Regions from separate parts of the Geodermatophilus sp. Leaf369 genome, predicted to be linked through region 2. Evidence: predicted binding sites of a transcription regulator. Region 2 holds the regulator's gene; the other holds the start of a gene.
The links. Region 2 encodes LexA, which represses DNA repair genes until DNA is damaged. Its sites were predicted from a motif close to TCGAACANNTGTTCGA; they were not measured.

Region 1: a site for LexA is predicted at 4,060-4,075, ahead of ASG36_RS01895 (HNH endonuclease signature motif containing protein). Genes of this name have one in related genera too.

What each region holds. Positions count from the first base shown of each region.
Region 1 covers NZ_LMQA01000001.1:390,618-397,334, forward strand. Annotated here, with positions in the region: gene panB (3-methyl-2-oxobutanoate hydroxymethyltransferase) at 1-178, shown strand, start outside; gene npdG (NADPH-dependent F420 reductase) at 302-1,012, opposite strand; gene ASG36_RS01880 (hypothetical protein) at 1,099-1,290, opposite strand; gene ASG36_RS01885 (diguanylate cyclase) at 1,493-2,614, shown strand; gene ASG36_RS01890 (M24 family metallopeptidase) at 2,639-3,961, shown strand; gene ASG36_RS01895 (HNH endonuclease signature motif containing protein) at 4,092-5,309, shown strand; gene ASG36_RS01900 (ChaB family protein) at 5,317-5,748, opposite strand; gene ASG36_RS01905 (thioesterase family protein) at 5,759-6,166, opposite strand; gene ASG36_RS01910 (hypothetical protein) at 6,169-6,381, opposite strand; gene ASG36_RS01915 (type II secretion system F family protein) at 6,419-6,717, opposite strand, start outside.
Region 2 covers NZ_LMQA01000007.1:52,278-58,994, forward strand. Annotated here, with positions in the region: gene hflX (GTPase HflX) at 1-940, shown strand, start outside; gene ASG36_RS21230 (phosphatase PAP2 family protein) at 1,023-1,739, shown strand; gene ASG36_RS21235 (hypothetical protein) at 1,768-2,823, shown strand; gene lexA (transcriptional repressor LexA) at 2,869-3,570, opposite strand; gene ASG36_RS22465 (LysM peptidoglycan-binding domain-containing protein) at 3,977-4,513, shown strand; gene nrdR (transcriptional regulator NrdR) at 4,947-5,465, shown strand; gene ASG36_RS21255 (vitamin B12-dependent ribonucleotide reductase) at 5,565-6,717, shown strand, end outside.

The DNA of each region.
Region 1 (6,717 bases), on a different contig from region 2:
GCCCGACTGCGACGCCCAGGTGCTGGTCTGGCCGGACATGGCCGGGCTCAACGGCGGCCGGGTCCCGCGGTTCGTCAAGAAGTACGCCGACCTGCGCGGTGAGCTGCTGCGGGCGGCGCAGGAGTACGCGGCCGAGGTGCGGGGCGGGGAGTTCCCCGGCCCCGAGCACTCGTTCTGATGTCGCGCTCCGCGCTCCCACCGCGGCCAGGAGCCGTGCCCGGCTCGCGCTGAGCTCGCCGAGTCCCCCCTCGGGGGACCCTCCGGGCCCCCGCTCGGCCGGACGGGCCTGCGGCCCGGTGGCTCAGACGTCGGTGACGCGGATGCCGGCGTGGACCTTGTACCGGCGGTTGACCGAGACCAGGTTGATCGTCAGGGCCTCCACCTGGCGGGCGTTGCGCAGCCGGCCGGCGTAGACCCCGCGCATGCCGGGCAGCCGGCCGGCCAGGGCCTGCACCAGGTCGGTGGCGGCGCGGTCGTCACCCACCACCATGACGTCGCCCTCCAGCGTCGGGTGGGAGAGGTCCTCCAGGCTCACCGCGGACAGGTGGTGGAACGCCCCGACCACCGAGCTGTCGGGCAGCAGCGCCGCCGCCTGCTGGGTGACGCTGCCCTCGGGCACGTCGAGCACGTAGGCGCCCAGCTCGTCCCAGCCCATCGGCACGACGCAGTCGACGACGACCTTGCCGGCCAGTGGTGCGGCCAGCTCGGCCAGCGTGTCGGCGTGCCCGGCGAAGGGGACGGCGACGACGAGCACGTCGGCGGCACCCGCGACGTCGGTGTTGGACCCGCCCTGCACCGACACCTCGACGCCTCCGGCGGCCGCCTCGGCGCGTGCGGCGACGGCGCGGGCGGTCTCGGCCGCGCGGTCGGCGTCCCGGGACCCGAGCAGCACCCGCTGACCGGCGGCCGCCCAGCGGACCGCCAGGCCCCGGCCCTGCGGCCCGGTCCCGCCGAGCACCCCGATGACGAGGTCCTCGACGGCTCGCTCGGTGGTCTGTCCTGTGTCCGTCACCTGGGTCGTCTCCTCGTGTCACGGGCGCCCGGACGCGGCCACCTCGGTTCGATCATGCCCCCGGGGAGGCTGCCCAGCAGAGCGGGTCAGCGCTCGCCGTCCCGCTCCCAGGCGCGGTCGGCGGCGTCGGCCTGCTCGTTGCGCTCGGCCACCGTCTGCAGCGCGGCCTGAGCCTCCTCGCGGGTGTCGAAGGGGCCCAGCCGGTGGCGCTCGGCGCACCCGTCCCGGTCCTCGACGGTGCGGTGCTTGAGGCAGAAGTACCAGGGACCCTCGGCCACGGTGGGCCTCCTCGTCGGTGATGGGCGGGCGTCGGCGCCCGCGGACCCACCCTGACACCACCGGTGACCGTCCGCCTCCTCGGCGTCGGTCGCCGCGGTCGGCGACGACACGCCGCACGACACGCCGGGGAAGGTCAGCACCGTGTCACCTGAGGTGTGCACAGGGCTCGCAGCGCGGGCCTGGAAGCAGGAGACTGCCCCCGTGTCCCTGGGCTGGAGTCACTACACCGATGCAGTGGTGTCGGTGCCGCCCCGTGCCCGGGAACCGCGCACCGCCGCCCGGTGGATGGCCGCGTTCATGCTCCTGGGTGCTGCGGCGGGTTCGGTGAACCTCGTCGTGGCCGGCGTCCTCCGGGACGGCGCCCCCCGCGGGGTCTACGCCGCGACGATGGCGCTGCTGGCCGTGCTCGGGCTCTGGTTCGTCGCCCGCCCCCGCGCCGGGGTGCGGTCGACGTTCGCCCTGGTCCTGCTCGGCGACCTGGTCTACGTCGTCGTCGCCGCCTCGGTGGTGGACCCGCTGCGGCACGCCACCCCGCTGATGATGCTGTTCGCCGCCTTCGTGGCGGCCTGGTTCCTGGACGCCTGGATGCTCGGCGTGCACATGGCCGTCGTCCCGTTCGCGTGCTGGTCCGCCCTGGCCCCGAGCTTCACCGACGCGCCGGGCCTCGGCGTCCAGGTGCTGGTCAACGCCGGGATGCTGGACGTGGCCGCGTTCGGCGTCTTCGTGCTGCGCCGCCGGGTGCAGGGCCTGCTCGCCGCCACCGAGGCCCTGTCCTCCACCGACCCGCTTACCGGCCTGGCCAACCGGCGCTCGCTGGTCACGCAGTCCGAGCGGCTGTGGCGGCAGGCCCACCGCGGAGGCGACCACGTCGTCGCGCTGGTGCTGGACCTCGACCACTTCAAGCAGCTCAACGACACCCACGGGCACGCCACCGGGGACGCCGTGCTCCGTGCCGTCGCGCAGGCGCTGCGGGCCGTCGTCCGACCCACCGACGTGCTCGCCCGGATCGGCGGCGAGGAGCTCGTGGTGGTCGGCCTGGCCGCGGACCGCACCGAGGCGCACCGGCTGGGCGAGCGGCTGCGCGGCGCCGTCCGGCAGGCCTGGGTGGACCACCCGGGGGTGACGGCCTCGATCGGCATCGCGCTGGACCGACCGTCCTCCGACACCGATCCCGCCGCCGGCGTGTGGCGCCTGGTCGACCGTGCGGACGCGGCGATGTACGAGGCCAAGCAGGCCGGCCGGGACCGGGTGGAGCTCGCCCCGCCCCTCGTGCCGCTGCCGCGGGCGGCGCACCCGGTCGTCCGGCTCGACCGCCCCGCCTGAGCGCGGCTCTGCTCTGATGGGGGCATGACCACCGCCCTGCGCCACCGCCCGCACGGGATCGATCCCACCCGCACCGTCCCGCTGCCCCTGCGGGACCAGGCCGAGGTCCGGGACCGGTGGCTGACCGAGCGGGTGCGCGACCTGCTGCCCGACCTGATGGACGACGCGGGCATCGACCTGTGGGTGGTCGTGGGCCGGGAGTACAACGAGGACCCGGTGCTGCCCACGATGCTCCCGGCGTCCTGGTTGTCGGCCCGCCGCCGGACCATCCTGCTGCTGCACCGCAGCGACGACGGCGTGACCCCGATGGCGGTCGCGCGGTACCCGGTGGGCCAGTTCGTCTCCGCCTGGGACCCCGACGACGACGAGCCGGGCGCCTCGGCCGAGCAGTCGCAGTGGGCCGCCGTCCGCCGGGTCGTGGAGCAGGCCCGGCCTCGGGCGATCGGGATCGACGTGTCGGACACGTTCGCGCACGCCGACGGTCTCTCCCACACCGAGCACGGCCTCCTCGTCGAGGCGCTGGGCCCGTGGGCGCAGCGGCTGGTGCCGGCCGAGCAGCTCGCCGTCCGCTGGCTGGAGACCCGGCTGCCGGAGGAGATCTCGGCGCTGCACGCGATGAACGCGCTGGTGCACGAGACCATCGCCGAGGCGTACTCCCCCGCGGTGCTGCGGGTCGGGGAGTCCACCGCGTTGGACGTGGCGTGGTGGATCCGGCAGCGGTTCCACGACCTGGGCGTCGAGCCGTGGTTCCAGCCGACGGTCGGCCTGCAGCGCGCGGGCGTCCCGCTGCTCGACGAGCGCGGCACGATCGTCGGCGGGGTGCCGCACGACGCGGTCGTCGAGCCCGGCGACCTGGTGCACTGCGACGTCGGGCTCAAGACCCTCGGGCTGACCACCGACACCCAGCGCAACGGCTACGTGCTGCGCCCCGGGGAGACCGCCCCCCCGGCCGGCCTGGTGCACGCACTGGCCGTGGGCAACCGCATGCAGGACCTGGTGACGACGGCGATGACCCCCGGCCGCACCGGCGACGAGGTGCTGGCCGCCGCCCGCGCCGCGGCGGCCGCCGAGGGCGTGGACGGCGACGTCTACTCCCACCCGGTCGGCTTCTACGGTCACGGCGCCGGCCCGGCGATCGGCATGTGGGACGCCCAGGGCGGGGTCCGCGGCACCGGGCAGGCACCCGTCCGGGAGTCCACGACCTGGGCCCTGGAGCTGTGCGTGCGGGTCGCCGTCCCCGAGTGGGACGGCCAGCTGGTGCGGATGGCCCTGGAGCAGGGCATCGCACTGACCGGCGAAGGCGTCTCCTACCTGGACGCCCGGCAGACGTCCCTGATCACGATCTAGGGCTCGTCCACCGGCGCCGTCAAGGGCTGTCGCACATCTGTGGACAGGCCTCTGACCTGTGGGTTCAGTAGTTCTGGGGTCTCGTGCCGACGTAGACTTCGAACACCTGATCGAACAGCCGGGAGGTGTCGTGAGCGAACTGCGGTCCGCCCTGGACGCCCTGGCTGTCGACGACCTGCACGCGGTGCCCGACGGTGCGCTGTTGGAGCGGACGGCCGATCTGGTCGAGTTCATCAACCGGGCCTCGGCCGAGTTGACCCGCACCGTGCGGCACGCCGACGTGGTCGGTGCTGCTGAGCACGACGGGCTGAGGACGATGCAGTCGCTGCTGCGCGGTCACCACCACTTCTCGAGCGGAGCAGCCGCTGCAGTGGTGCGGGCCGGCCGGGTGCTGGAGCACCTGCCACGGTTGGAGGCCGCGTTCGCCGAGGGTGCGGTGACCGCGGCCCAGGTGGGTGTCGTGACTGACGCGCTGCGGCCGTGCGACATCGCGGCGGCCGCCGAGCAGGACATCGATCTGGACGCCTTCGACGAGGTGTGGACCGAGGTCGCCCGGACGCTGCCGCACGCGAAGCTCGCGACCGCGGTCAACGCCTTCCGCAACGCGTTGGACCCCGACGGCCCAGAGCCCGACCCGACCGAGCAACGGTCTCTGACGTTCAGCCGCCGCGCCGACGGTTCGGGGTCCGGCCGGTTCGACCTGGACCCGGTCGGGTTCGAGAAGGCCCTGGCGGCGATCGAGTCGATCGTGCAGACCGACCGTCCGCTGGGCGATCTGCGCAACCGCGCCCAGCAGCAGGGCGACGCGTTCGTCCAGCTGTGCGACAACGCCCTGGCCCAGGGCGACCTGCCGTTCCTGCGCACGGTCAAGCCGCAGGTGATCGTGACGATCGACGTCGAGGACCTGGTCGACGCAGCCACCGGTCACGACACTGCCACCACCGGTTTCGGTGCGCTGATCTCTGCTGCCCGAGCCCGCTGGGTCGCCTGCGACTCGGCCGTCACTCGCATCGTGATGGGCCCCGACGGCCTCCCCCTCGACGTCGGACGGACCAAGCGGGTCGTCCCACCGCACATCCGCAAGGCCGTTGAAGCCCGGGACGGGCACTGCGTGTTCGCCGGCTGCCACGCCCCGACGCACTGGTGCGACGTCCACCACCTGCTCGAGTGGCTCCGCGACCAGGGCGACACCAGCCTCGACAACTCAGCCCTGCTCTGCGAACGCCACCACACGAAGGTCCACCACGGGTTCCGCGTCGAACGCGACGAGACCGCACCGCCGGGCAACAGGTGGCGCACCCAGCGCCCGGACGGCACCGAGATCGTTCTCGACCGCCTACGCGTGTGACCGTCGGCTACTGCTTCTCGCGCGCGTCCGCCGTCGCCCGGTCGTTGGCCTTCTCGATCGCCTCGACGAGCTCGTCCTTGGTCATCGACGAACGGCCCTCGACGTCCAGCCGCTGGGCGACCTCGTAGAGGTGCTCCTTCGTGGCGTTCGCGTCCACCCCGCCGGCGGTGCCCAGGTCGGTGTCCCGGTTGCCCCTCGCCGACTGCTCGTCCGAGGGGCCGGCCTCGTCCTTGGGCTCCCAGTGGTCGCCGACCTTCTCGTGGGTGTGCTTGACCGCGGCCCAGGCGACCCGGTTGGCGGCCGCGGGGTCGCCGTCGTAGGTCTCCTCGGCGCTGTCGTGCGCCTGGGCGTAGGTGTCCTTGGCCTTGTCGTCGGAGCGCTGCAGGGTGCTGGGCAGCTCGTCCTCGATGGGCCTGCCCTGGTCGTCGGTCTTCGCCATGCGGGCGCTCCTACCCGGCGGGCTCCTTGAGGAACGTCGTCCAGAAGGCCCGTTCGTTGTCGGTCAGCGGCCGGGACGACGCCCCGTCGGTCATCACCAGCACGGCGACGACGGAGACCGCGACGTGCCCGTCCTGGCGCAGCTCCTGCCGGGTGGTGACCGAGCTGGTGCCCAGCCGGGTCACCCAGCTCTCGATCGTCACCTGCTCGTGCGGGCGGTAGTACAGCTGACGCAGGTAGTCCACCTCGAGCCGGGCGAGGATCACCGGCGGGTGCGCCGACCCGTCGCCGCCCGCAGCGGTCTCGGAGGCCATGGTCAACCGAGCGTCCTCGACCAGGCTCAACGCCCGGGCGTGGTTGACGTGGCCGTAGACGTCGGGGTCGGACCACCGCAGCTGGACGGCGTGCTGGTGCCGCACGGTCAGACCGTCTCCTCCGAGGTGCGGTGCCCGCCCTCGTCGGCGTCCGGGTGCAGGGTGCGCTCCTCGGACTCGGCCAGGATCGCCGCGGCCTGCGCCTCGGGGTCCACGCTGCCGGCGGCCTGCTCCTCGGGGAGCAGGTCGGCCCGGGTCTCGACGTTGTGCTCTGTGACGTTGGCGCGCGCCTCGGGGGTGGGGTCCTGGGTGGAGGTCATGGCCTGGTTCTACCGTCCCCCCGGAGACCGCGCCGGGTCAGAAGTTCGCCATCATGTCCAGCACGGCCGGCCCCAGCAGGACGATGAACAGCGTGGGAAGGATGAAGAGCATCAGCGGGAAGATGACCTTGACCGGGATCTGCATGGCCTTCTCCTCGGCCCGTTGCCGCCGCTTGAGCCGCATCTCCCCCGCCTGCGTGCGCAGCACGTCGGCGATCGACACCCCGTAGGCGTCTGCCTGGTTGACCGCCCCGACGAACCGCTTGAGGTCTGTGACCTGCGTGCGCTCGGCGAGTGCCCGGTAGGCCTCCCGCCGCGGCCGACCCACGGCGATGT
Region 2 (6,717 bases):
CGCCACCAGCCGGGAGGGCAAGGCCCAGGTCGAGCTCGCCCAGATGCAGTACATGCTGCCGCGACTGCGCGGCTGGGGTGAGTCGCTGTCCCGGCAGGCCGGTGGGCGGGTCGCCGGCGGTGGCGGCATCGGCACCCGTGGTCCGGGTGAGACCAAGATCGAGACCGACCGTCGCCGGATCCGGGCCAGGGTGAGCAAGCTGCGCAAGGAGATCGCCGGCATGGCGACCGCCCGCGCGACCCAGCGCTCGGGCCGGGACCGCAACCAGACCCCTTCGGTCGCGATCGCCGGGTACACCAACGCCGGCAAGTCCAGCCTGCTCAACCAGCTCACCGATGCCGGCGTCCTGGTCCAGGACGCGCTGTTCGCCACCCTGGACCCGACCGTGCGCCGGGCCGAGATGCCTGACGGCCGGGACTACACGCTCACCGACACCGTGGGTTTCGTCCGGCACCTGCCGCACCAGCTCATCGACGCCTTCCGCTCCACGCTGGAGGAGGTGGCCGCCGCCGACCTGCTGGTGCACGTCGTCGACGGCTCCGACCCCGACCCGCTGGGCCAGATCGACGCGGTGCACGTGGTGCTCGCCGAGATCGACGCGGCCTCGGTGCCGGAGCTCATCGTCGTCAACAAGATCGACGCGATGGACGACGAGGACGTGCTGGCCCTGCGCCAGGCGCTCCCCGGCGCCCAGTGGGTCTCCGCAGCGACCGGGGAGGGGATGGCCGAGCTCCGCGACGTCATCGCCGCCCGGCTGCCGCACCCCGACGTCGACGTCGACGTGCTGGTGCCCTTCGACCGGGGCGACCTGGTCTCCCGGGTGCACCAGGACGGGGAGGTCCTCAGCGAGGACTTCTCCGCCGACGGGACCCGGCTGCACGCCCGGGTCGACGGCGCGCTGGCCGCGGCGCTCGAGGAGTTCACCGCGCCGGTGGCGTGAGGGTGCACGGACCGGGCCCGGTGCCCGGTCCGTGCACCGCGCCGGTCACGGTCAGGTCACGACGCGGCGGTACGTTGACCCCGTGAGCCTCCCCAGCGTCGCGCCCCCGGCGGCTCGTCGCCCGGGGGTCATCGGGACCGGGCGCCCCGCCTGGTGGGCCGTCGTCGTCGCCGCGCTGGTGACCGCCGTGGTGACCGCGGACCTGCTGTCCCGCGGCGTGCTGGAGCGGATGGACCTCACGGTCTCCGAGGTCGTCAGCTCCTGGGACCTGCGGAACTCCGACGTGTACTGGGGTGTCTGGGTCTTCACCCAGGCCGGTGGGCGCTTCACCATCCTGGTGGTCCTGGTCGCGCTCGTCGGCTGGATCTCCTGGCGCCGGCGCACCGTCGTCCCGGTGCTGCGGGTGCTGGTCGCCCTGGCGCTGCTGACCGCGGTCGTCTACGCCTTCAAGTACGGCACCGGCCGGACGGCGCCGGCCTACCCGGGCTCGTTCTTCCACCGGGACGGCGCCTCCTACCCCTCCGGGCACGTCGCCAACGCCGTGCTGATGTGGGGCGTGGCGCGGTGGCAGGCCGTGGAGTTCGGGCTGCCGGCGCAGGTGCAGCGCGCCCTGTGGGTGCTCAGCGTGTTCGGCCCGCTCGTGACGGGAGTGGCCATGGTGGCCCTGGACTTCCACTGGGTCACCGACGCGGTCGTCGGCGCTGCTGTGGGACTCGTCCTGCTGGGCGTGGTGCACGCACTCGACGCAGTCGTGATGTCACGCTTCGTGCGTGCCAGAGCCGGTCGGTCGACTGCCTGAGCCCGCCGGGCGATGCCCGCGGGCCCTCGTGGCGACCGTCCTGGGGATCGGCGTCGTCGCCGGGCCGTTCCTGCCGGGCTCCTTCCTGTCCGCGGCCCAGACCGGGTCGGCCGCCGTCGTCACCGCCGCGGCCGAGGAGGTCCTCGCCCCCTTCGGCGAGCCCGCCACCCCCTGCTCGGTGACCGACGCCCGACTCCCGGAGATCTCCGGGATGGCGGTGTCCGGGGACACCACGCTGGTGATGAACGACGGCGGGGACGCCGTGACGGTCCACCTGCTGGACGCCTCCTGCGCCGTGGTCGGTGAGCGGACCGCCGCGGTGGACCCCTACGACCCCGAGGACATGGCGCTGGCGGCCGACGGCACCGTCTGGTTCGCCGACACCGGGGACAACCGGCTGTCCCGCGAGACCGTCGCGCTGATCGCGCTGCGCCCGGACGGCACCGCGCAGGTGCACCGACTGACCTACCCCGACGGTCCCCACGACGCCGAGGCCCTGCTGCTGGCCCCCGACGGCACGCCCTACCTGGTCACCAAGGAGGTGCTGGGGGTCAGCGGGGTCTACCGACCGACCGCCGCCCTCGACCCCGCCGCGACCGTGCCCATGGAGCGGGTCGCCGAGCTGGCGCTGTCCCTGACGGGCACCCCCGGTGGCCCGGTGGGCCGGGCCGGGCAGCTGCTGGTGACCGGCGGCGCGGTGAGCCAGGACGGCGCGCTCATCGCGCTGCGCACCTACACCGACGCCTACGTCTGGCCGCTCGTCGGCTCCGACGTCCCCGGCGCGCTGGCCGGTGCCCCGGCCCGGGTCGCCCTGCCCGAGTCGCCCCAGGGCGAGGCGGTCGCCTTCGCTGCCGATGCCCGCAGCCTGGTGGTCTCGGGCGAGGGTCTGCCCGCGGCCGTCACCGTGCTGCCCTCGACCGGTGCGCTGTCCCCGGCTGCGGCGGTCGGCCCGGCCGACGCCGCGACCGCTGTCGAGCCGGGCACCGCCTCCGGTGGTCTCTCGCCGTGGACGGCCGGGGTGATCGCCGCGCTGGCTGCCGGCGTGCTGGTCTGGGCGTCCGGCAAGCTCCGCCGCCGGCACTGACCTCCCCGGGGCCGGGTCCCGCCGCGGCGGGACCCGGCCGTCGACTCAGAGCCGGCGCAGGACCGTGACCACGCGGCCCAGCACGGTCGCGTCGTCACCCGGGATGGGCTCGAAGGCCGGGTTGTGCGGCAGCAGCCACACGTGCCCGTCGCGCCGCTTGTAGGTCTTCACGGTGGCCTCACCGTCGATCATCGCCGCGACGATCTCGCCGTTCTCCGCGCTCGCCTGCTGCCGGACGACGACCCAGTCGCCGTCGCAGATCGCCGCGTCGACCATCGACTCACCGGTCACCTTGAGCATGAACAGCGTGCCCTCGCCGACCAGCTCGCGGGGGAGCGGGAAGACGTCCTCGACGGCCTGCTCGGCGAGGACCGGTCCACCGGCGGCGATCCGACCGACGACGGGGACGTAGGTGGGGACCGGCGCCTGCGGGTCGTCGACGCCGCTGGCGGCACCGGACCCGGCCAGCGCCGAACCGCTCGCGTCGGCCATCGGGTGGTCGCCGGGCAGTCGGACGTCCAGGGCCCGGGGCCGGTTGGGGTCGCGGCGCAGCCACCCCTTCTTCTGCAGCACGGAGAGCTGGTGGGCGACCGAGGAGGCCGAGGACAGCCCGACGGCCTCGCCGATCTCCCGCACGCTCGGCGGGTAGCCGCGCCGGTCGATCGAGTCGCGGATGACCTCCAGGACCCGACGCTGGCGCTGGGTGAGACCGTCGCCGGCCTCGCCCCGCTCCGGGAACTCGCGCACGGTGGCGTCCCCGGGGGTGGCCTCGGCCCCCGCGGTCGCCGCGGCCCGTCGGGTGGACGTCTTCTTCCGCGCCGCGGGGGCCTTCACGGCGCCCGTGCCGTCCGGTGTGTCGCCCTCGACCGCCACGTGTCCTCCTCCGACTGCGTGCCCGCAGCTCGTCCGGTGCCGACGGTCGGACGCCCGCCGGACGGGCGTCCCCCGGGGGAGGGCGCGCAGCCGACGGTGACCGTCGTGATCAACACGGACGGTAACGCCTCGAACCGCTCCGTTCAAACAGGTGTTCGAACGACACGCCGTGTCGCCTCGATTTTGTCGGACCCCTCGGGTAGACATCCGCACAGACGTTCGATCGAACAACCGTTCGATCCCTTCCCGGGCGTCGGAGCGAGCGACAGGAGCGACCACGATGGCCACCACGGCGAACACCTCGAGCACCACCCCGACCGTCCGCGGCAACCACCCGGCCGGTCGCGCCCTGCAGGCCGGCGTCGCCGCGCGCCGCGTCGTCGAGCCCGTCGGGCCCGTGCTCCGCCTGGTCCAGGACCCGACCGTGACGGTGCGGGAGCCGGTGCCGGAGCAGTGGGCCGACGTGGTGCCGTTGCGTCGCCCCGCCGTCGCCGGTCGACCCCCGGTGGCTGATCGGCCGGCCCCGCTGCGGTTGACCCGGCGTGGTCGTCGGGCCGTGCTGGGGCTGGTCGTGGCCGGGGGGCTGGGCCTGGCGGCCCTCGCCGGCCCCGTGGTGTTCGGCGGGCAGCCCGCCGGTGGTGGGCTGGCCCTGGCGGGGGAGAGCAGTGTCGTGGTCGCCCCGGGCGACACCCTGTGGTCCATCGCCGGCACCATCGCCCCCGACGCCGACCCCCGTGGGGTCGTCGACGCACTGCGGTCGCTGAACGACCTGGACGGCGTGACCCTCGTGCCCGGCCAGGTGCTGCAGGTCCCCTGAGCCCTGACGCCACTCCGGGACCTCGCGCCTCCCGGGATCGAGCCGGCCCCCGGTGGACGACCGTCCCGGGTGGGCCGGCTCCGTCGCGTCCGGGTGCGGTACGCGGCAGCGGGCCTGCGTCGGTCGGTTGTGCCGACCGGGCGGCATCGGTGCTGGCAGGAGCTGTGCACGGGCTGGTGCGCGTGGGGCAGGACCGGCGTCCCGGGGTGCCACCGAAGGCGCGACGGAGTCGGGGAAGAGGACACGCCCGGGAGGGGTTGCGTATCTGTAGGGGTGCGGGGCTACTCTCACCACAACATCTAGTAGTTACACAGATGTTCTTCCATCCACAGGCCCGTCCACAGGTTCTCCCCCCGACATCCACCGGATGTCCCCGGGAGCGTGCACAGGGCGGCCGTCGTGGGAGTCCACGACACCCGAGAGGAGACCCCCGGTGCGCTGCCCGTTCTGCCACAGCCCCGACAGCCGGGTCGTCGACTCCCGGGAGGCCGACGAGGGCGCGACGACGCGCCGCCGTCGGTCCTGCCCGGTCTGCGGCCGGCGCTTCACGACCGTCGAGGAGCCGGTGCTCGCGGTCATCAAGCGCAGCGGGGTCAGCGAGCCCTTCGACCGCAGCAAGGTGATCGCCGGTGTCCGCCGGGCGTGCCAGGGGCGACCGGTCGACGAGGGGCAGCTCGCGGTCCTCGCCGCGAAGGTGGAGGACGCCGTGCGCGCCACCGGGTCGGCCGAGGTGCCCAGCAACGAGGTGGGGCTGGCCATCCTGGCCCCGCTCCGCTACCTCGACGAGGTCGCCTACCTCCGGTTCGCCAGCGTCTACCGCTCCTTCACGTCGGTCGCCGACTTCGAGAAGGAGATCAGCGAGTTGAAGCGGATCGGACTCGGCTCCGGTCCCGCTGCCGACGACGACCCCGCCCCGGGCGACACCGCCCGGACTGTCGGACCCCCCGGCTAGAACGGGACCGACGCACCACCGCACTAGAGCGCCACCAGAGCCACGACCACCGCCTCACCACCGCCTCACCACAGCCACGCCACGCCAGGGGAGCACGTCTTGACCGAGACCACCGACCGCATCTCGTCCGGCCGCAAGAGGACCGCGAAGTCCACCGACCGCAAGGGCCTCAAGGTCGCCCGCGTGTTCACCACCGCCGGGGTGCACCCCTACGACGAGGTGACCTGGGAGCGCCGCGACGTCGTGATGACCAACTGGCGCGACGGCTCGATCAACTTCGAGCAGCGCGGGGTCGAGTTCCCCTCCGACTGGTCGATCAACGCCACGAACATCGTCACCACGAAGTACTTCCGCGGCGCCGTGGGCACCCCGGTGCGCGAGACCAGTCTGCGTCAGCTCATCGACCGCGTCGTCCTCACCTACACCGAGGCCGGCCGCGAGCACGGCTACTTCTCCTCCGAGACCGACGTCGAGCTGTTCGAGCACGAGCTCACCTGGATGCTGCTGCACCAGGTCTTCAGCTTCAACTCACCCGTCTGGTTCAACGTCGGCACCTCGAGCCCGCAGCAGGTCAGTGCCTGCTTCATCCTCGCCGTCGACGACACGATGGACTCGATCCTCAACTGGTACCGCGAGGAGGGCCTGATCTTCAAGGGCGGCTCCGGTGCCGGGCTGAACCTCTCCCGCATCCGCTCCTCCAAGGAGCTGCTGTCCTCCGGTGGCACCGCCTCCGGGCCGGTCTCCTTCATGCGCGGGGCCGACGCCTCGGCCGGCACCATCAAGAGCGGTGGCGCCACCCGTCGCGCCGCGAAGATGGTCGTGCTGGACATCGACCACCCCGACATCGAGGAGTTCGTCGAGACCAAGGCGCGCGAGGAGGACAAGATCCGCGCGCTGCGGGACGCCGGCTACGACATGGACCTGGGCGGCCGGGACATCACCAGCGTCCAGTACCAGAACGCCAACAACTCGGTCCGGGTGAACGAGGAGTTCATGCGGGCCGTCGAGGACGGCACGCCCTTCGGACTGCGCTCGCGCACCGACGGCTCGGTCATCGAGACCGTGGACGCCAAGGAGCTCTTCCGCAAGGTCACCACCGCCGCGTGGGAGTGCGCCGACCCGGGCATCCAGTACGACGACACGATCAACGACTGGCACACCAACCCCGAGACCGGGCGGATCAACGCGTCCAACCCGTGCTCGGAGTACATGAGCCTGGACAACAGCTCGTGCAACCTGGCGTCGCTGAACC